DNA from 2 places in the Paucibacter sp. M5-1 genome. Region 2 is predicted to be linked to the other one. Evidence: riboswitches for the same ligand, from Rfam matches in the RefSeq annotation. Region 2 holds a riboswitch; the other holds the start of a gene.
The links. Region 2 has a riboswitch for thiamine pyrophosphate ahead of O5M90_RS09215 (TonB-dependent siderophore receptor). Riboswitches for the same ligand answer to the same signal wherever they lie in the genome.
Positions count from the first base shown of each region.

Region 1: it holds a riboswitch for thiamine pyrophosphate, as region 2 does, so the genes downstream of both, thiC (phosphomethylpyrimidine synthase ThiC) here and O5M90_RS09215 (TonB-dependent siderophore receptor) in region 2, are expected to answer to the same signal.

Region 1 covers NZ_JAPZLM020000001.1:4,528,640-4,536,260, reverse strand. The annotation lists gene O5M90_RS21585 (LysR family transcriptional regulator) at 1-669, shown strand, start outside; gene O5M90_RS21580 (energy transducer TonB) at 677-1,402, opposite strand; TPP riboswitch at 1,557-1,692, shown strand; gene thiC (phosphomethylpyrimidine synthase ThiC) at 1,780-3,636, shown strand; gene O5M90_RS21570 (FAD-dependent oxidoreductase) at 3,641-4,678, shown strand; gene thiS (sulfur carrier protein ThiS) at 4,675-4,878, shown strand; gene O5M90_RS21560 (thiazole synthase) at 4,880-5,671, shown strand; gene O5M90_RS21555 (bifunctional hydroxymethylpyrimidine kinase/phosphomethylpyrimidine kinase) at 5,677-7,320, shown strand; gene O5M90_RS21550 (glutathione S-transferase) at 7,356-7,621, shown strand, end outside.
Region 2 covers NZ_JAPZLM020000001.1:1,981,371-1,988,991, reverse strand. The annotation lists gene O5M90_RS09235 (leucine-rich repeat-containing protein kinase family protein) at 1-1,070, opposite strand, end outside; gene O5M90_RS09230 (glutaredoxin family protein) at 1,087-1,479, opposite strand; tRNA gene O5M90_RS09225 (tRNA-Asn) at 1,542-1,617, opposite strand; tRNA gene O5M90_RS09220 (tRNA-Asn) at 1,683-1,758, opposite strand; gene O5M90_RS09215 (TonB-dependent siderophore receptor) at 1,795-3,936, opposite strand; TPP riboswitch at 4,010-4,111, opposite strand; gene O5M90_RS09210 (NAD(P)/FAD-dependent oxidoreductase) at 4,161-5,255, opposite strand; gene fdxA (ferredoxin FdxA) at 5,261-5,584, opposite strand; gene cobA (uroporphyrinogen-III C-methyltransferase) at 5,657-6,421, opposite strand; gene O5M90_RS09195 (sulfate adenylyltransferase subunit 1) at 6,424-7,621, opposite strand, start outside.

The sequences.
Region 1 (7,621 bases), 2.5 Mb from region 2:
TCGCTGGCCCTGCACCGCCAGCAGCGCCCGACCGGGCGGCTGCGGGTCTCGATGCCGGCCGACTTCGCCCACCAGGCACTGGCGCCGATGTTGTGCGCCTTTGCCCTGGAGTATCCGGAGGTGTCGCTGGAGCTGGACCTGTCGCCGCGCCGGGTCGATCTGATCGCCGAGGGCTTCGATCTGGCGGTGCGCATGGGCGATCTGCCCGAGGACAGCCAGCTCGCCGCGCGCCGTCTGGCCCTGTTCACGAACAGCCTGTACGCCGCCCCCAGCTATCTGCGCCTGCATGGAGAACCGCAACTGCCCGAGGCCCTGGGCAGCATGCATGGGCTGATGATTCTGTCGCGCTCCGGCGAGCCCATGCCCTGGAGCCTGCGGCGCGGCAGCGAGGGCCTGGCGTGGCAAGGCGTGCCCGACAAGCGCAGCCTGGTCAACGCGCCCGATATGCTGCTGCGCCTGGCCTGCGCCGGCGTCGGCATCACGGCCGTGGGCGACCACTTCGCCCAGCCCTATGTCAGCCGCGGCGAACTGGTGCGGGTGCTGCCCGACTGGGAGCTGGCGCCGGCGGCCTGCTGGGCGGTCTTTCCCGGACGTCGGCTGATGCCGCTGCGCACCCGGGTCTTTATCGAAGCGATGGCCACGGCGCTGTCGGCCTGCCCGGGCCAGTGATGCGGCCTCACTCCGGAGGCCGGAAACCGACCTCCACCGTGGCCACCCGGGTCTTGCTGATCGGCGCGAAACGCCAGCGCGCCACCGCCGCCAGCACGCTGGCGACCAGGCGCTGATTGCTGGACTTCAGCACCTCGGGCGCCTGCACCGTGCCATCGGGCTTGACCTCGAACTGCACCAGCACCGAGCCGCTGCCGCGGCCACGCAGCAGCACCGCCGGGTACTCGGGCTCGACCCGCTCGATCAGCCGCAGCGGCTCTTCCGGCGGCTCGGGGGCGGGCGGCACTGCCGCCACCGCCGCGACCGCCGGGCTGGCCATGGCCGGGCTGGCGGCTTGCGGAGCGAGTGCCACCGCCTGAGTAGTCGGCTCAGGCGGGGCCGCGGTGGCCACCAGCGGCTGCTCGGGCCCGGGCCTGGGCTCTGCTTGAGACTGCTGCGCCAGCGCCGGCCGCTCCGGCGGCGCTGGCCTGGGGGCGGCGGGCGCCGCTGCCGGCCGGACCGGCGCCGCGGCCTCGGGCGCCGCCCTGGGCTTGGCCGGCGCCTTGTCGGCATGGAAGCGTATCCACTGGTAGACCTTGTCGGCATCGCGCTTGGCCCGCTCGGCCGCGCTGAGCTTGGCCTTGGCCTCGAGATCGCCGAGATCCTGCGCCCGGCCTGGGCCGCCGCTCAGTGTCAATGCCATGGCGAGCCCGGCGAACACGCCGGCCCTGTGATGCCGCAAGCTGATCTTCATCCATCCCTCCCTGGTCTGGTGTGGACACTGCGGCTGGTCTTCTGGATCGCCGCCTGTGCGTCAAGCGCCCGAAGTGTAGGCAGCAAGCCCCCCCGAACAGGCTCCGGGTTTGCACCGACTCTTGCCAAACTGTTCACACCTGACCCTATACTGCGCGCCTGCTCCGGGGTGCCCTGCTGCGCTTGATTAAGAAGTCTTAATGAAGCGTCGGGCTGAGATGTGGTGGAAGCCATGGTCCCGCTGAACTTGATCCGGTTTGTACCGGCGTAAGAAGAGCCTGCTCGCCTCCCCATGCCCTGGGCGCGAGCCCTGCCCGCTTCGCGCGCCCGTCCCCAGCCGTTCCAAGACCAGTCTCCGGGGTTCACCTGGAGACCGTCATGAACAGCATCACCGAACCGACCGCGCTGGATCAGAGCATCGCGCTGAGCCGCGAACCCCTGCCCGCGTCGACCAAGATCTATCTGGCCGGCGAGCGCCATCCCGAGCTGCGCGTGCCGATGCGCGCGATCGCGCTGACGAACGGCGAAACCGTCACCGTCTACGACCCCTCCGGCCCCTACACCGACCCGGCCGCCGCCATCGATGTGCGGCGCGGCCTGCCCACGCCACGCGCCGCCTGGGTCGAGGCGAGACAGGACACCGAGGCCTACGAGGGCCGCTGCATCCAGCTGATCGACGACGGCCTGCGCGACCAGGCCCAGCAGCTCAAGCTGCACGAGATCAGCGCCGGCCTGCAGCGCACACCGCGCCGCGCCAAGGCTGGCCACAACGTCACGCAACTGCACTACGCGCGCCGCGGCATCGTCACACCGGAGATGGAGTTCGTCGCGATCCGCGAGAACCAGCGCCATGAATGGATGCGCGAGTACGAAGCGGACGCCGAGCGCGAGGCCCGGCTGAAGGGCCAGTCCTTCGGTGCCAGCATTCCCGAGCTGATCACGCCCGAGTTCGTGCGCGACGAGATCGCCCGTGGCCGCGCCATCATCCCGGCCAATATCAACCACACCGAGCTGGAGCCGATGGCGATCGGCCGCAACTTCCTGGTCAAGGTCAACGCCAATATCGGCAACTCGGCCGTCACCTCGTCCATCGAGGAAGAGGTCGAGAAAATGGTCTGGGCCACGCGCTGGGGCGCCGACACGGTGATGGACCTCTCGACCGGCCGCAACATCCACACGACGCGTGACTGGATCGTGCGCAACAGCGCCGTGCCCATCGGCACTGTGCCCATCTACCAGGCGCTGGAGAAGGTCGGCGGCGTGGCCGAAGACCTGAGCTGGGCGCTGTTCCGCGACACCCTGATCGAACAGGCCGAGCAGGGCGTCGACTACTTCACCATCCATGCCGGCGTGCGCCTGCCCTTCATCCCGATGACGGTCAAGCGCCGCACCGGCATCGTCTCGCGCGGTGGCTCCATCCTGGCCAAGTGGTGCATCGCCCACCATCAGGAGAATTTCCTCTACACGCATTTCGAGGAGATCTGCGAGATCATGAAGGCCTACGACGTCAGCTTCTCGCTCGGCGACGGCCTGCGGCCCGGCTCGCTGTCGGACGCCAACGACGAGGCCCAGTTCGCCGAGCTGCGCACCCTGGGCGAGCTGACCAAGATCGCCTGGAAGCACGATGTGCAGACCATGATCGAGGGCCCGGGCCATGTGCCTATGCACCTGATCCAGGCGAACATGACCGAGCAGCTGAAGCACTGCGACGAGGCGCCGTTCTACACGCTGGGGCCGCTGACCACCGATATCGCGCCCGGCTACGACCACATCACCAGCGGCATCGGCGCCGCGATGATCGGCTGGTTCGGCTGCGCGATGCTCTGCTACGTCACGCCCAAGGAACACCTGGGCCTGCCCGATCGCGACGACGTCAAGGCCGGCCTGATGGCCTACAAGATCGCGGCGCACGCCGCCGATATCGCCAAGGGCCACCCGGGCGCCCGGGCGCGCGACGACGCGCTGTCCAAGGCCCGTTTCGAGTTCCGCTGGACCGACCAGTTCAACCTCGGCCTGGACCCCGACACCGCGCGCGAGTTCCATGACGAGACCCTGCCCAAGGACAGTGCCAAGGTCGCGCATTTCTGCTCGATGTGCGGGCCGAAGTTCTGCTCGATGAAGATCACGCAGGAGGTGCGCGACTACGCCGCCGCCCAGCAGGGCATGGCCGACAAGAGCGCCGAGTTCAAGGCCCAGGGCAGCGAGCTCTACATCCCCATCAAAACCCAATCCTGAACCGATGGCACGCATCGCCATCGCCGGCGCCGGCCTGGCCGGCCGCCTGTTCGCCTGGGCGCTGGCGCGGGCGGGGCACAGTGTCGAGGTCTTCGACACCGCGCTCGGCCCCGGGCCCAGCTTCGACGGCCAGGGCGCGGCCGCCTTCACCGCCGCCGGCATGCTGAGCCCGCTGGCCGAGCAGGAGTGCGGCGGGGAGGACATCGCCGCCCTCGGCTGGCAAAGCCTGGCCCTGTGGCCCGGCATCGTGGGCCGACTCAAGACAGCGGTACGCCTCAGGGTGCAGGGCAGCCTGCTGCTGGCCCACCGCGGCGACCAGGGCGCGGCGGCACGGGCGCTGGCCCGCATGCCCGGTGCTCAGGACCTGAGCCCGGATCAGCTGCGCGCGCTGGAGCCGGCGCTCGCGCCGGGGCCGTGCGCCTGGCTGCTGCCCGGCGAAGGCCTGATCCACCCGGTCGAGGCGATGGCGGCCCTGCATGCCGAGGCGGTCGGCGTGGCCTGGCATTGGCAGCAGGCCGTGAGCGCCGTCGAACCTGGCCGCCTGCAACTGGCCGACGGCCGGCATGTCCACGCCGACTGGGCCATCGACACGCGCGGCCTGGGTGGCCGGCCCGAGCTGCCGAGCCTGCGCGGCGTGCGCGGCGAGGTGGTGGTGCTGGCGCTGCCGGGCCACGGCCTCCTCAGGCCGCTGCGCCTGCTGCACCCGCGCCACCGCGTCTATCTGGTGCCGCGCAGCGAGCACGAGCTGATCGTCGGCGCCAGCGAGATCGAGAGCGAGGACCGCAGCCCGGTCAGCCTGCGCAGCGCGGTGGAGCTGATGGCGGCGGCGCACAGCGTGCTGCCGGCGCTGGCCGAGGCCCGCATCAGCCGGCTGGACCGCAACCTGCGCCCCGCCCTGCCCGACAACCTGCCGCACAGCCATCACGAGCCCGGCCTGCTGCGACTGAACGGCCTGTACCGCCACGGCTGGCTGCTGGCCCCGGCCCTGGTGCAGCGCCTGCTGGGCGAAAGCGGCCTCGCTTCCCTGGAAACCATCCCATGATCACCATCCATCTGGACGAACAAGCGCTGCAGCTGCCGCCCGGCAGCACGCTGGCCGAGCTGCTGGTCCGGCAGCAGCGCGCGCCCGAGAGCGTGGCCACCGCCCGCAATGGCGAGTTCGTTGCCCGCGAGGCAAGACCTGGCACCGTGTTGAGCGACGGTGACCGGATTCTTCTTTTCAAACCGATTGTCGGAGGCTGATATGGATGATGTCCTGACCATCGACGGCGTCGCACTGCACAGCCGGCTCTTCCTCGGCACCGCCGGCTACCCCAGCCCGCAGATCCTGCAGCACGCGATCCGCGCCAGCGGCAGCATGCTGCTGACCGTGGGCCTGAAGCGCACGCTGCAGGCGGGCGACAACGGCGCGCTCGCGCAGGCCTTGGCGAGCGCCCGGGCCCAGGGCGCACGGCTGCTGCCGAACACCGCCGGCTGCCGCACCGCGCGCGAGGCGGTGCAGCTGGCGCAGATGGCGCGCGAGCTCTACGGCACGCACTGGATCAAGCTGGAGGTGGTCGGTGACGAGCTGAGCCTGCAGCCCGACCCCTTCGAGCTGCTCGCCGCCGCCACCGAGCTGGTGCGCGCGGGCTTCACCGTCTTCCCCTACTGCACCGAGGACCTGATCCTGGGCCGGCGCCTGCTGGATGCCGGCTGCGCCGTGCTGATGCCCTGGGGCGCGCCTATCGGTTCGGGCCAGGGACTGATGAATCTGCAGGGCCTGCGCACGCTGCGCGAGCGCCTGCCCGAGGCGCTGCTGATCATCGACGCCGGCCTCGGTGCGCCGTCGCAGGCCGCGCAGGCGCTGGAGCTGGGCTTCGACGCCGTGCTGCTGAACAGCGCGGTGGCCCAGGCGCGCGACCCGGTGGCGATGGCCGAGGCCTTCCGCGATGCCGTGCGCGCGGGCCGCCAGGCCCGCCTCGCCGGGCTGATGGCACCGCAGGATTTCGCGGTGGCCAGCACACCGGTCAGCGGCCATGCCTTCCTGCTGGGTTAAGAGCGATGAACGAGCCTATCTATCCCCACCCCAGCCTGCCCTCGCCCTGGGTCCAGGCCATCAACCCCGACAGCGACCACATGCCGCCCTGGACGCAAGACCCGACCCCGCCGGTGATCTGGAGCGTGGCCGGCACCGACAGCGGCGGCGGCGCCGGCTTGTCGGCCGACACGCGCGCAGCGGCGGCGATGGGTGTGCATCTGTGCCCGGTGGTGGCGGCCGTCACCGCGCAGAACTCGCTGGGGGTACGGGCCGTGTTCCCGCTGCCCGAAGAGCAGCTGCAGGCCCAGCTGGAGGCGCTGGCCACCGACATGCCGCCGCGCGTCATCAAGACCGGCCTGCTGGCCAGCGTCGCGGCGGTAAGGGCGGTGGCCGAGACGATAGACGCGCTGCGGCGTGAGCACGGCTTTGTCGGCCTGGTGGTCGACCCGGTGCTGGGCGCCAGCGCCGGCGGCGCCGGTTTCGCCGACGAGGCGCTGATCACCGCCTATCGGGAATGGCTGCTGCCCCGCGCGAGCCTGATCACGCCGAACCGCCGCGAGGCCGCTCGCCTGACCGGGCTGGCGGATGGCGTGCCGGCCCTGGCCGCCGCGCTGCGGCAGCTGGGGGCACTGGCCGTCTGCATCACCGGCGGGGACGACGCGGCCGAGCTGGCGCTGGACTGGTGGGACGGCCCGCTCAGCCCCTGGCAGCCCGAACTCGGCGGCACGCGCGGCTGGCTGGCCCTGCCCCGTGTGGCGACGCGCCACCACCATGGCAGCGGCTGCAGCTTCGCCACGGCCGCCGCCGCCGCGCTGGCACGCGGCTTCCCGCTGCCCGACGCGACGGTGCTGGCCAAGATGCTGAGCTGGACCGCGCTGCGCGACGGCCATGCCGCCGGCACCGGCGCCGGCCCGCTGCGGCCGGCGCCGGCCTTCGTCGCCGAGCCGCAGGCGATGCCGGTGATGAGCTTCGGCGATGAGCCGCTGGACACCGCCACGCTGGCCCGCTGGGGCCGGGTCTTGCGCGGCGAGGTCACCGCAGACCATCGCTGCGGGCTCTACGCGATCACCGACGACGCGGCTCGCGTGGCCGAGCTTGCCGCTGTGGGGCTGTTCCCGCAGATTCAGTTGCGGATCAAGACCGAGCCTGGCGAGGATCTGCGCACAGCGGTAAGCAGGGCCTTGCAAGGCCTGGGGCAAGGCAGCCAGCTCTGGATCAACGACCACTGGCGCCTGGCCCTGGAGGAAGGGGCGACGGCCCTGCACCTGGGGCAGCAGGACTGGGCGGCGCTGAGCGATGAGGAACGCAGCCTGCTGCTGCGCGAGCGCGAGGTCTGCGGCCTGAAGCTGGGCATCTCCAGTCACAGCCTGTGGGAGCTGGCGCGCGCACGCGGCCTCGCGCCCAGCTATATCGCCTGCGGTCCGGTCTGGCCCACCACGACCAAGGACATGCCCTGGCTGCCGCAAGGTCTGAGCCATCTGCGCTGGTGGGCCCGGATGGCCGGCACACCGGTGCTGGGCATCGGCGGCATCGTCTCGCCCGCGCAGGCCGAGCGCGTGGCGCGCACCGGTGTGGCCGGCGTCTGCCTGGTCAGAGCGCTGGATCAGGGGCCTGCGGTCTGGGCGTCCTATGGAGAAGCCTGGATGCGGGGGCAGTGGGCCGAGTAACGGCCGGGGCCGCTGCGCAGGCTACAGTCCCCGGCATGGCATATGAACTCCACTACTGGCCGACCATCCAAGGTCGCGGCGAATTCGTGCGGCTGGCGCTCGAGGCGGCCGGCGCGCCCTATCTCGATGTGGCCCGTGGGCCGGCCGGCCAGGGTCTGCCGGCGATGCTGCAGCATCTGCGGGACGGCCGCCAGCCGCACCCGCCTTTTGCGCCGCCCTTTCTGAAGGACGGCCACTTCGTGATCGGCCAGACCTCGGCCATCCTGCACTACCTCGGCGCCGAGCTGAAGCTCCTGCCGCG
Region 2 (7,621 bases):
AGCAAGGCCTGACCCCGGCCGTCGTGCAGGATGTTGTGGCCGTACAGATCGCCGTGGCTGACGCCGCGCTGGTGCAACTGGCGCGCCGCCGAGGCGATGCCCCGGGCCAGCGCCAGCGCGCTGCCGAGCTCGAAACGGCTGCCGTCCGGGTAGATGTCGCGGGTGCAGGAGTCCAGGCTGGGCGGCTGGGCCAGGCTGCGGAATTCGGGCGGGATCAGCTGCATCACCAGGCCCTGGGCCTGGGTCGGATGGCCGCTGACACGACCCAGCAGCGGAATCAGATTCGGATGCTCGCCGGCCAGCATCGCCGCCGCCATCTCGCTGCGCGGCAGACCGTCGCTGGTGACCTCGCCCTTGAAGATCTTGACGGCAAGCGGCGTGCCGCAGCCCACTCGCTCGGCACGATGGATCACGCCCGAGGCGCCCTCGCCGAGCTGCTCGTGCAGGCGCAGCTCGCGCCAGGGTATCGTGGCCAGCGGTGCCTGCGCCAAGGTGGCCTCTTCCAGGACCTCGCAAAACGGATTGCCCGCATAGGCCAGCCAGCTGAGCCTGGGCAGTGTCAGCAGCCAGTCGGGCAAGGCCGCCAGCCGGTTGGCCGAGATGCGCAGCAGTTCGAGCCCGGTGCAGGCGGCCATGTCGGCCGGCAGCGCGCGCAGCCGATTGCCCGCCAGCGCCAGTTTCTGCAGCCGTCCGCAGCGGCCGATCGCGACGGGCAGGGCCTCGATCTCGTTGTCGGTCAGGATCAGCCAGCGCAGCCGCACGGGCAGGGCCTCGGCCGGCACCTGGCGGATCCGGTTCGCCTTGAAGCCCACCATCTCCAGCTGGGCGCAGCGGCCCAGTACGGCGGGCAGCGTGGTGAAGCGGTTGTTCGAGCAGAAGATGATGCGCAGGCGCTGCAGTCGGGGCAGATCGTCCGGCAGGCTGGCCAACTCATTGCCTGACAGATCGAGCACCTCCAGCGTCTCGGCCAGCTCAAAGATCTCGCGGGGAAATTCGCTGAGGCCCTCGCGCAGCGTCAGCCGGCGCGCGCCGGCAAGGGCGCCGGAGCGCAGATGCTCGAGAGTGCTCATGCTCATCTGCTACCGCTCATGCCGCAAAGCGCCCGCGCAGATAGGCAATGATGGCGCCCGATTCGCTCAGCCATTGCACGGTGCCGCTGGCGTCGTCGGTGATCTTCAGGCAGGGCACTTTGCTTGCCCCCGAGCCTTGCTGCAGGGCGGTGCGATGCTGGGCTTCATGCTGGGCGTCCATGCGCTGGATAGGCAGGGCCAGGCGATGCATTTCCTGGCGGACCTTGATGCAGAAGGGGCAGGTCGTGAACTGATAGAGCGCCAGGTTGTCGCACTGCCGATCGACCTCGGCCTGTTGCTCGGCGGGGCGCTGCAAGGCCGCCGGGCGGGACAGGCGTTCCTTGAGCAGCATGACCGGGCCAAGCAGGGTGCGCAGGGTTCTGAAGAAGAGTTGGATGAGGGGCTTCATGGCGGCGAGTGACTGGGCAAGAAAAAAGCCCCACACGCTTTCACATGCAGGGCTTCAATATTTGGCTCCTCGACCTGGGCTCGAACCAGGGACCTACGGATTAACAGTCCGGCGCTCTACCGACTGAGCTATCGAGGAATTGTTCGGTATGTTTTTTACTTCTTGTTTGCGGCAGCGGATCCGTACCACTGCCACTGAAATTCTGGCTCCTCGACCTGGGCTCGAACCAGGGACCTACGGATTAACAGTCCGGCGCTCTACCGACTGAGCTATCGAGGAACAGAGCCTTGCATTATAGACCGGATTTTTTTGGCTTTACAAGCTGAGTTCCAAACTTGCGCGCCAAGTGCGGGGCGCGAGTGGGTACAAGTACACATGGCCGTACTGGAAGGGGGACTCCTTCCAGGCCCGGCGATTGCTGGCGTTGTCGACGCCGACTCGCCAGATCAGCAGCTGATTGCCCAGGCTGTGCTCGTAGCGCGCCCCCAGATCCAGACGGGTCCAGCTGGGGATGCTGAGGCTGTTGTCGGGCAACACGGCGCGCGCCCCTTCATACACCAGGCCGGCTTGCAACTGCAGACCGGGCAGGCCGATGTTCTGCCGCGCCTGCAGCTTCAGCGAGCGCTCGGCCACATTGGCCGGCTTCAGGCCGTTGAGGCTGGGGTCGGCGCTGCCCTGGCGGCGTGCGCGCAGCTTCATCGCGCTGGCCAGCAGGCCGCCGCCGCGCCATTTCAGGTCGGCTTGCGCCTCGACGCCGCGATGGCGGGCTTCTCCATCGGCGACGCGCGTGCAGCTGTTGTCGTTGTCGTCGCAGGTACCGACATCGCGCCAGGCCGGGCGCTGGGTGTCGAAGACATTGATGCCCCAATCCACCGTGTTGCTGCCGGCCTTGAAACCGATCTCGAACTGTTCGCTCTTCAGCGCCGGCAGGGCCTGGCCGGCATTGGTGTAGCGGCTGCGGTTGGGCGTGACCTCCGATTCGACGCCTTCACCCCAGCTGGCATAGACCACGTGCTGGCTGGAAAGCGCATAGCTCAGACCCAGCCAGGGCGTGGTGAAGCTCTGGCTGTAGTGGGTGGGGCGCGAGCCATCGGTGCGCACGCTGTCACGCGTCAGCCGGGTGTGGCGCAGACCCAGCCAGGCCTGCCACTGGGCGCCGAGCTGGATCGAGTCGCGCAGATAGAACTCGCGGCTGCGCTCGTCGCGGTTGGTGTTTTCGTCGGTCAGGCTGGGATCGGCGCCGACCTCGGTCTTGCCGTCTATCGTGCCGACGCCGACGAGGTTGTAGGCCTGGCGTTGGAAGCGGCTCTCGAAGCGGCTCAACAGCAGCCCGGTGCTCAGCTCATGGCGCAGGCCGGCGGCAATGAACCGGCCTGCCAGCGACAGATCCAGCGCGTCGCTGTCGCGGCGCTCGTTCTCGCTGCGGAAGTCCCATACCGAGAAGCTGCCGTCCTCGGCATAGCGGTCGCAGGGCGCGCAGGCGTAAGTCAGCGGGTCGTATTTGCCCGATGCATAGGCCAGTCGGTCATCGGTTGTCAGCCGCTGCAGCCCCAGATGCGCCTGCGCTTTCCAGTCCGCGTTCAGGTGCTGCTGCAGCCGCAGCGACGCATGGTGGTTGTCGAACACCACCGGCTGGCTCCAGGCCTGGTTGTTCAGATTGATGCGTGGGTCTATGGACTTCGCATCGGGCAGGCGCTCGCCGAGCAGGCTGAAGCCCGCCTGGCTGGGCTGGCTCTGCCGATTCCATTCGAACTCGGCCTCCAGCAGCGTGTCGGGTGCCAGACGCCAGTCGCCGGCCAGCGCAACAGCCTGGCGCTCGCCCTTGGCGTCGCGCAGTTGCGGACGCAACTCGGCGGCGCTGGCATTGAGGCGCAAGCCGAAGACCTGGGCCTCGCCGAAGCGGCGGCTCAGGTCGACACCGGCCTCGACCGTGCCGCGCTCGCTGACGCTCAGCAGCAGGCTGCTCAGCGGCGCGGCGGTGGGCCGCTTGACGACCAGGTTCACCAGCCCGCCGGGCGCGCTGGTGCCGGCCTGGATGCCCGAGCTGCCCTTGAGCACCTCGATGCTGCTCTTGTTGGCCAGGCTCAGCGCGGTCTCGGCATTGATGGGCAGCCCATCGCGGCGGTAGTTGAAGCGGTTGTCGAGGTCGAAGCCGCGGATCTTCAGATAGGAGACATAGCCCTGCGAGTTGTAGGCGTCGCCGATGCTGGCGTCCAGCGCTGTGATGCCGGCCAGCGAACTCAGGCCCAGGTCCAGCATGCGCTCGCTGCCCAGCAAGGTGGCCTGGATCGGCAGCTTGGCGATGGGCGTGTCGCCAAAGCCGCCGACGCTGACGGGTGTGTCGGCCGAGCGGCCGCTGACCGAGACGGCGGGCAGGGCGTTGGAGGCTTGTTGGGCATGGGCCAGCGTGCTGCACAGCAGCGCGGCGGCCAGGAGGGTCAGGTGTTGATGTGCCATCGGGACTGCAAGCGATGGCAGGTCGGCGTCACAGGAACGCGCACGTCGGCAGGAGAAAGGAATGGTGGTCGACGGCGGCTCTTGCTTGCTTCCCTGCGCGAGGATTACCTCAATCAGGTTCAAAGGGACTTTCTCAGTCGGCTCATCTGGTGAGCCAACACCCCTAGCGAAGAGCTCCACAGCAAAGCCGTGAAGCGTGGCCGGATTGTAGCGGCGCCGCGTTCTCAGTCGAACACGGGGGATTCGACCCCCAGCACCTTGTGCAGCTTCGGGCTGGTGGTCGTGTACTGCAGATGGATGCGCTTGTCGGGGAAGACATAGGGCGCGGCGCCGAAGGCGGCCAGCGCGGCCTCGTGGAAGCCCGACAGGATCAGCTTCTTCTTGCCCGGATAGGTGTTGACATCGCCGACCGCGAAGATGCCCGGCACGCTGGTCTCGAACTTCTCGGTGTCGACGACGATCTGCTTGCGCTCCAGCGCCAGGCCCCATTCGGCGATCGGGCCGAGCTTGGGGCTCAGGCCGAAGAAGGCCAGCACCTGGTCGCAGGGCACGATGCGGGTGACGCCGTCGGCGCCGGTGACCCGGGCGCCGGTCAGCGCGCCGCCTTCCTCGACCAGGCCGCTCACCTGGCCGACCAGGAACTGCATCTCCTGCGCCTCGCACAGCGCGCGCATCTTGGCGACGCTGGCCGGCGCGGCCTTGAAGCCGTCCCGCCGGTGCAAGAGGATCACGCTCTCGGCCTTGTGCGGGTTGCCGTCGGCATTGCCGGCGCAGAAGTTCAGCGCCCAGTCCAGCGCCGAATCACCGCCGCCGACCACCAGCAGGTTCTTGCCTGCAAACTGCTCCGGGCCGCGCACGCGGTAATGCAGCTGTGAGCCCTCGAAGGCCTCGGCGCCCTCGACCTTCAAGGTGCGCGGCTGGAAGCTGCCGACGCCGCCGGCGATGAAGAGGGTCTTGCTCAGGAACTGCGTGCCCTTGGCGGTCGCGACGAAGAAGCGGCCGTCGTCCTGCTTCTGCACCACCGTGACCTCCTGGCCCAGATGGAAGCTCGCACCGAAGGGCTCGATCTGCTTGAGCAGGCTGTCGGTCAGCTCCTTGCCGGTGCACACCGGCACGGCCGGGATGTCATAGATGGGCTTGTCGGGATAGAGCTCGATGCACTGGCCGCCGGGATAGGCCAGCGAGTCAATGATGTGGGCCTTGATCTCCAGCAGACCCAGCTCGAAGACCTGGAACAGGCCCACCGGGCCGGCACCGACGATGACGGCATCGGTCTCGATCACGGGCAGCGCTGTCGTCACGGCGGCGTGCGGGCTCAAAGGGCTTAGCGAATCAGCTCGGACAGCTTGTCCGTGCGATCTTTCCAGTCATCGGCATCGGGCAGGGCCGGCTTGCGCTTGGTGATGCTGGGCCAGTTCTTGGCCAGATCGGCGTTGATCTTGATCATGTGCTGCTGATTGCCCGGCACATCTTCTTCCGGCAGGATGGCATTGACCGGGCACTCCGGGATGCACACGGCGCAGTCGATGCACTCATCGGGGTCGATGGTCAGGAAGTTCGGGCCTTCGCGGAAGCAATCGACGGGGCAGACATCCACGCAATCGGTGTATTTGCAGCGGATGCAGGCTTCGGTAACGACGTGTGTCATGGGAAAACTCGGGTTTTTGAGGGCCTGGTGCCGGTCGGGCCTGGACGGCCCGGCGGTGGCAAGAGGCGGATTTTAATCACTGAGGGTCTTGGCCCGGCTTTGTGGCCGCTCAAGCTCAGGGGCTTTGGGCAAGGTTTTCACCACCGCCCGGGCGCCGGCGCCCACGGTGACGACGGTCGGCCGGCCCTTGTGCAGCAAGGCGGCGGCCGCAAGACCTGACACCGGGTGCTCGCTGGCCAGCGCGTCGACGCAGCCGGCGCGCGAGACCACGCTGGTCGGCGTGTCGGCCGGCCAGCCGGCCTCGACCAGTTTGCGCGACAGCGCGGCGAGCTGGCGCCCGGCCATATAGAAGACCTCGGTGTCGGCCGACCGGAGCGCGCGCAGATCGCCCTCCTGCGTCATCGCGGTCGTCAGGCTGACGCTGCGGCCCTGGCCGCGCCGGGTCAGCGGGCGCTGGGTGTGGGCGGCGGCGGCGAGCGCTGCGGTGACGCCGGGCACGACTTCGCTCGCAATGCCCGCCTCGGCCAGGGCCTGCAGCTCTTCCTCCAGCCGACCGAAGATGCTGGCGTCGCCGCCCTTCAAACGCACGACCACCGCGTGGCTGCGCGCCTGCTTGACCAGCAGCGCGTTGATCGCCGTCTGCGCCGTGCTGTTGGTGAAGCCGCGCTTGCCCACGTCCAGCCACCGGGCCTGCGGTGCCAGTTCGCGCAGCGCCGGGTCGGTCAGTGCGTCGAACAGCACGACATCGGCCTGTGCCAGCGCGCGCGCGCCGCGCAAGGTGATCAGGTCGGCTGCCCCTGGTCCGGCGCTGACGAAGATGACGCGGCCCTGGCTCATGATCAGCGCACCAGCAGCGCGCCGCTGGTGCGGTTGCTCGTCGGGTCGACCACGATCAGCGCGCCGCCAACGCGGTTGCTGGCATAGGGCTCGACCGGCAGGGCCTGCTGCACCTCGATGCGCACATGGCCGATCTCGTTGACCGCCAGCTCATGGGCTTCGGTCTCGGCCAGGCTGTTGACATCGAGCTTGTGTTCGATCGCACTGATGCGGGCCTGGACCCAGCGGTTGCCATGGCGCACCCAGTACTTGCGGCCGATCTGCGCCGGCTCGGTGTCCAGCCAAGCAAGAGTTGCCTCGAAACTCTGCACGGGCTTGGCCGAGCCCGGCGTGACGATCCAGTCGCCGCGGCTGACGTCCAGCTGGCGGTCCAGCACGACGCCGGCCGACTCGCCGGCCACGCTGTGGGCCACGGTTTCGCCGGCGCGACGCACCTCCGCCACGACCGCCGTCTCGCCGCTGGGCAGGATCTGCACGGTGTCGCCAGCTTTGACCTGGCCGTGGGCGATGCGGCCCCACAGGGTGCGCGGCTGGTGCCCGGTGCCCTCGCCCTCCTTGGCTACGTACTGGACGGGGATCAGGAGCTGGCCCTCGACCTTCTCTTGCGCTGCCGGCAGGCCTTCGAGCACCTGCAAGAGCGAGGGGCCGTCATACCAGGCGGCGTCCAGCGGCTGGGTCACGTTGTCTCCGCGCAGCGCCGAGACCGGCACGATGGCCGTGACTTCGATGCCGGCCTGGGCGGCAAAAGCCCGCAAGGCTTGGCTGACCGCAGCGAACGCGGCACCCGGATCTTCGGCCGCGTCGATCTTGTTGATCGCGAACACGATGCTCGGCACGCGCAAGAGATGGGCCAGCAGGCTGTGGCGGCGGGTCTGGGGCAGCAGCTGCACCTGGTCCTGGCTCACATCGAGCTTGGTGATGTCGACCAGCACGACGGCGGCGTCCGAGCCAGCGGCGGCCGTGACCATATTGCGGGTGTACTGCTCATGACCGGGCGCGTCGGCAATGATGAACTTGCGTGTCTTGGTCGCGAAGTAGCGGTAGGCCACATCGATCGTGATGCCTTGCTCGCGCTCGGCTTCCAGGCCGTCGGTCAGCAAGCTCAGATCGATCGGTTGGCCGGCGGCGCGTTTTTCCAAGGTGTCGAGCTGGTCGGCCAGGATGGCGCGGCTGTCGAACAGCAGGCGACCGATCAGCGTG